One region of the Staphylococcus saprophyticus subsp. saprophyticus ATCC 15305 genome, then DNA from elsewhere that is predicted to be linked to it. Evidence: riboswitches for the same ligand, from Rfam matches in the RefSeq annotation. Region 1 holds a riboswitch; the other holds the start of a gene.
What was found. Region 1 has a riboswitch for lysine ahead of SSP_RS06900 (aspartate kinase). Riboswitches for the same ligand answer to the same signal wherever they lie in the genome.
Positions count from the first base shown of each region.

Region 2: another riboswitch for lysine. It lies ahead of SSP_RS05545 (amino acid permease); the one in region 1 lies ahead of SSP_RS06900 (aspartate kinase).

Region 1 is NC_007350.1:1,398,378-1,401,819, forward strand. Features, by position in the region: gene SSP_RS06895 (aspartate-semialdehyde dehydrogenase) at 1-702, opposite strand, end outside; gene SSP_RS06900 (aspartate kinase) at 753-1,961, opposite strand; lysine riboswitch at 2,044-2,222, opposite strand; gene SSP_RS06905 (aldo/keto reductase) at 2,402-3,232, opposite strand.
Region 2 is NC_007350.1:1,129,301-1,132,742, forward strand. Features, by position in the region: gene thrS (threonine--tRNA ligase) at 1-1,695, shown strand, start outside; lysine riboswitch at 1,755-1,927, shown strand; gene SSP_RS05545 (amino acid permease) at 2,139-3,442, shown strand, end outside.

The DNA of each region.
Region 1 (3,442 bases):
ACTATGACTGTCTTGTACAGGTACACGGACGCAAGTAGCTGTTACTTTTAAATGATCATCTTGTAAAATTTTACGTGTTTCATCAATCATTTTTTGTTCTTCTTTTGTATACCCATCTTCGAGAAAAGTATCTATATGTGGTAACACATTATTATAAATAGAGTGAGGGTATGCCTCTGGCGCTTTACCATTTGCTCCTTCAGCTAAATCTTGTTTACCTTTCACTCCTGAACCAGATACTGCTTGATAAGTTGTATATGCAACACGTTTTAATCCAAATGCTTCTTGTAATGGTTTAAGTGGCACGACAGATTGAATCGTAGAACAGTTTGGATTGGCAATGATTTTTCTATCTAATTTAGGTTCATTCACTTCTGGTACTATTAAATCAATACCTTCAGTCATTCTCCATTGACTAGAGTTGTCAATCACGATAGCTCCTGCTTGTTCGAAAATAGGAGAATAATGTTCACTTGTACTACCACCCGCACTCATTAATACATAATCAAAAGGTTCACTAGCTGCTTCATCAGTCAATTCACGTACTGTGTATGTTTTACCTTGAAATTCAATTTGTTCTCCCGCTGATCGCGCTGAAGAGAATAATACTAATTCATCAAAGACAATGCCTTTTCTATCTACTGTTTCTAACATTTTTCTTCCTACTAATCCTGTTGCACCTGCAATAGCTAATCTAGTCATATACAAAACACTCCATTTTTTATTAGTTGATTTTAAAAAGTTTTGAAAATTCAGATATCAAAAGCTTGATATAAAGTCTGTACAGCACGTTCACCGTTTTCAGCATCGATGACACATGAAATACTAATTTCCGATGTTGTCGTTTGATAAAATGAGATATCATTTTCAATTAAAGTAATAAATGCTTTTGAAGCTACACCAGACATATCTCTCATACCTGAACCTATTAAAGAAATTTTAACGTATTCTTCATTAATTCTGAAGTCCAAGGCACTAAAGTCTTCTTTTAAAGTTTCCAGTATAGATGAAATTTGTGCAACATCCGTATCTTTAATTGTAAAAGACATTTGTAAGCCTTCTAAATTAACAATTTGAGATATCATATCTACATTTACAGAACCATCTTCTAATTGACTGAATAATTTTGTGAGTAATTTATTATCTGGTAAGGGGTAACTAATTGTAACATGCATCATATGTGTATCTAATGCAACGCCTGTGACGGCTTTCTTTTCTAAAATTTCTGTTTGTGGCATAATCCATGTTCCTTTCACATTTGATAAAGTTCTACCTAAATATAGGGGAATGTTATAATTATTTGCTAATTCAACACTTCTTGTTTCTAATACGCCTGCACCTAAAGCACTCATTTCCATCATTTCTTCATACGATACATAATCGAGTCGCTTCGCATCTTTATATAGGCGAGGATCTGTAGCATAAACACCATCCACATCTGTATAAATTTCACAAGGCGTATGATTACTCGCAGCTAATGCAACAGCAGTCGTATCAGAACCTCCACGTCCTAAAGTCGTTACTTCTAAATCATCATTAATACCTTGGAAACCAGCCACAACAAGCACGTCATTTTCTTCAAATGCTTGTTCAAATGTTTCAGGATTAATTTCAGCTATACGACTTTTCAAATGGTGCCCAACCGTTTTGATACCAGCTTGATAACCTGTCATAGCTTTAGCTCGAACGCCAATGTCATTCAAAACCATCGATAAGTATGAAACGGTTTGTTGTTCACCAGTTGTGAGTAATAGCGCTAATTCTTGATCCTTTGGACTAGTGGTTAATGTAGATACATTTGCCATTAACTCATCGGTCGTTTTACCCATAGCACTTACTACGACAATAAGTTGTTCTCCTTGTGCAATTCTCAAACTTAACATCTCAGCTATATTTTTAATTTTAGTAAAATCACTAACTGAAGAACCACCAAATTTCAAAACACTTCTTTCCAAATTCATATCCTCCTCGTTGAATAGGGGAGAATCACAGTTATATAAAAAAAGAACAAGTCCGAAATGCGAACCTGTTCTATATTATATATACAAGTGATGCACTCCATTATCTTAAAATAATGACAGACTCTTAGCTCTTAACCATAAAGTCCAACATGTTATAAGCTGCTATTATAACCGTTTCGGCATCTCACCCTTTCAAAATTAGCTGCTAGCAGTCAGATTCTTCTAATCTTTACTAATGATTGATGCGCCTCATCAAAACCTTATTAAATTTTGTTTATGTTTTACATTATACATAGGCTTACATGTACTGTAAACCGCTTTTCTTTAATTTTTTAAATTTACTGAAAAATATGACATTTAAGGAGTGTTTTTTACCTCAAGAGTGTAAAATGATATCTTTTCGAGGTATTGCTTTTTTAAAACACAAAATGATGATTCTTTTAAAATTCCTCGTACGATGCCGGATCTTGACCTTTTAGTCGGCCATCTTGCTGTGTCAGACTATTAATTTTATCAATATCTTGTTGTTCTAAAGTAAAATCAAATATATCTTTATTTTGAATTTGTCGCGCAATCGATGTTGATTTAGGAATAGGGACAACACCATTTTGTACATGCCATTTTAAAATGATTTGAGGGATTGTTTTATTATATTTTTCTGCTATAACAGCAACATCTTTATCCTTAATCACCTCAGATGCACGACCTAAAGGACTCCAGGCTTGTGTAATGATGCCTTTTTGATTATGATATTCAATCATGTCCTGCTGATTAAAATAGGGGTGCAGTTCAATTTGATTTACTACAGGCAACACGCCTGTTTCTTTTTCTAAAGTTTCAATATGTTCTGGTAAGAAATTACAAACACCAATAGATTTTATCAAGCCAGCTTTTTGTGCATCTATCATTGCTTGCCATGCTTCTACATACTTGCCTTGTTTAGGATTAGGCCAGTGGATTAAGTATAAATCTAAATACTCAACACCTAGACGGTAGATTGATTCTTGGATTGCAACCATAGCTGCATCATAATCTTGATAACGACCTGGTAATTTTGAAGTAATGATAACTTGATCTCTTGTCACATGACTATTGTCAATCGCTTTGCCCACAGTACCTTCGTTTTCATAATTATATGCTGTATCTAACAAGCGATATCCTTGATTTAATGCATTCGTTATTGCGTGTGCACCATGCGCACCATTAAGCTTATATGTACCAAATCCAATTTGAGGTAATACTTGACCGTCAATCATATTTAAATTTTTCATTTAAACATTCCTCCTACAGTTAATTAATTATGATTATATAATTGTGAAAATGCTTTTTAAAGCAATCGGCCTATACCTCTTTTTAAAGTAGGGGAATGAAAAAACGTGACACAAGTCTATTTTCAAAAATGTGATGTCATAACTACAATAATTAGGTGATGATATGAAAAAAGCGTCTAAAACATTTATGTCTTAGACGCTTAAATATGA
Region 2 (3,442 bases), 270 kb from region 1:
GCGCAAGCATTAAAACGTTTGTATGGTGAGGTTCATTTTGGTGTTGGACCTGTTATTGAAGGTGGTTTCTACTATGACTTTGATATGGAAGAAAGTATCTCATCGGATGATTTTGAAAAAATTGAAAAAACAATGAAACAAATTGCGAACGAAAATTATCCAATTGAGCGCAAAGTTGTGTCACGTAATGAAGCAAAAGCTTTTTTCTCAGATGATCCGTATAAACAAGAATTAATTGATGCGATTCCAGAAGATGAAAATGTGACATTGTATACACAAGGAGAATTTACTGATTTATGTCGTGGGGTCCATGTACCATCAACTTCAAAAATTAAAGAATTCAAATTGTTATCAACTGCGGGTGCTTATTGGCGTGGCGATAGCAATAATAAAATGTTGCAACGTATCTATGGTACAGCTTTCTTTGATAAAAAAGATTTAAAAGCCCATTTGCAAATGCTTGAAGAAAGAAAAGAACGTGACCATCGTAAAATTGGTAAAGAGTTAGAACTCTTTTCTAATAATCCGTTAGTAGGCGCAGGTTTACCACTATGGTTGCCTAATGGTGCAACAATCCGTCGTGAAATTGAACGTTATATCGTAGATAAAGAAGTGAGTATGGGTTACGATCACGTTTATACACCAGTAATGGCAAACGTTGATTTATATAAAACATCTGGACACTGGGATCATTATCAAGAAGATATGTTCCCGACAATGAAATTAGATGAATATGAAGAAATGGTATTAAGACCGATGAACTGTCCACATCATATGATGATTTATGCTAATAAACCGCATTCATATCGTGAACTACCAATTAGAATTGCTGAACTTGGTACAATGCACCGTTATGAAGCAAGTGGTGCGGTTTCAGGATTGCAACGTGTTCGTGGTATGACTTTAAATGATGCGCATATTTTTGTTCGTCCAGATCAAATCAAAGAAGAGTTTAAACGCGTAGTTAATTTAATTATAGATGTTTATAATGACTTTAATTTTGAGAATTATAGCTTCCGTTTAAGTTATAGAGATCCAGAAGATAAAGAGAAATACTTTGATGACGATGAGATGTGGATTAAAGCTGAAAGTATGTTAAAAGAAGCGGTTGATGAACTAGGATTAGACTATGAAGAAGCCATCGGTGAAGCGGCATTCTACGGTCCTAAACTAGATGTACAAGTTCAAACAGCGATGGGAAAAGAAGAAACTTTATCTACAGCGCAACTTGATTTCTTATTACCACAAAAATTTGAATTGACTTATATAGGTAATGACGGCGAACAGCATAGACCCGTAGTTATTCACCGTGGTGTTGTATCAACTATGGAACGTTTCGTAGCGTTCTTAACGGAAGAAACTAAAGGTGCCTTTCCAACTTGGTTAGCACCAAAACAAGTAGAAATTATTCCAGTTAATGTTGACTTACATTATGATTATGCAAGACTTATTCAAGATGAACTAAAATCTCAAGGTGTACGTGTAGAGATTGATGATCGTAATGAAAAGATGGGTTATAAAATTAGAGAAGCACAAATGCAAAAAATCCCATATCAACTAGTCGTTGGTGACAAAGAAGTTGAAAACAAAGAAGTAAATGTTAGAAAATATGGTTCCCAAGATCAAGAAACGCTTGAAAAAGATGAATTCATTTGGAACTTAGTTGATGAAATCAGATTGAAAAAACAAAGATAGTCTTGAAACTATTGTTAAAATCATGTATATTACAGTTTAGTGAGTAATAAAAAAATTAAATTTGAGTTAGAGGTTGCGTTTTTAAAGAGTAATGATTCAGAAGCCAGATGGGGCATATGTTGAATGCATGAAAGGTGAAAATGCCGAAACCTGTATTGACCATTTACAATACAGGTTGGGACAGTTATCGAAAGAAACTGGACTGTCACATATGTGATGTGCTACCTATATAAATGCTATTATTAAAATGGTTGCATATCTAATGGGTATGCAACCATTTTGTTTTGGTTTAATGATTATTGAAAATACATTAACGGGATAGAACGAAAATATGAAGTCATGTGTAATGGATATACTGAATACAGATGACAATGTTTTACTATAAACGTATTGGATTAATCATATAGAAAGTTAGCCTCTAAATTTAAAGAAAGGGAGCTTCTATGGCAAATCAAGAAAATCAAAACACTGGGATTAAAAGAGGGTTGAAAGACCGTCATATTTCCATGATTGCTATTGGGGGTTGTATTGGAACAGGACTATTCATGACTTCCGGTGGTGCGATCCACGATGCTGGTGCACTTGGTGCGCTTTTAGCATATGCAATCATTGGAGCAATGGTCTTCTTTCTTATGACTTCATTAGGAGAGATGGCGACGTATTTACCTGTATCTGGATCGTTTAGTACATATGCTACACGCTTTGTAGATCCTTCATTAGGATTTGCATTGGGATGGAACTACTGGTTTAACTGGGTAATTACTGTTGCTGCCGATGTTACAATAGCTGCGCAAGTTATTCAATATTGGACGCCGTTATCTGGTATTCCGGCTTGGAGTTGGAGTTGTCTCTTTTTAATTATTATTTTTGGACTTAATGCATTATCTGTACGAGTTTATGGCGAAAGTGAATATTGGTTCGCGTTAATTAAAGTAGTTACTGTAATTATTTTCATTGCAATTGGTCTATTAACGATTCTAGGTATTATGGGAGGCGAATTTGTAGGCTTTGATACATTTACTAAAGGCGGTGGACCTATTTTAGGTGACGGTCTTGGAGGTAGTTTACTTACTATTTTAGGTGTGTTCTTAGTGGCAGGTTTCTCATTCCAAGGTACAGAATTGATTGGTATTACTGCTGGTGAATCTGAAAATCCAGAACGCGCAGTTCCAAAAGCAATTAAACAAGTATTTTGGAGAATATTAATCTTTTATATACTTGCTATATTTGTAATCGGTATGCTAATACCTTACGATAGTTCAGCGTTAATGGGCGGCGGAGATGATATTTCTACTTCACCATTTACATTAGTATTCCAAAATGCAGGCTTAGCATTTGCTGCGTCATTCATGAATGCAGTCATTTTAACTTCAGTGCTTTCTGCAGGTAACTCAGGTATGTATGCTTCAACTAGAATGCTTTATTCAATGAGTAAAGATAAACTGGCATACCCTATATTTGGTAAAACAAATAAAAGCGGTGTTCCTTATGTATCTTTAATCGTTACAGCAATCATAGTTATAGGCATATTTATATTGCAACACTTGAGTGGTGATGCATATGAATATATCGTAGCTGCGAGTGGTATGACTGGTTTCATCGCATGGGTAGGTATAGCTGTGAGTCATTATAGATTTAGAAAAGCATTTGATAAACAAGATTATGATAAGTCTAAATTGAAATATAAAGCGAAATTATTCCCATTTGGACCTATATTTGCTGGTATCTTGTGTGTATTAGTTATTAT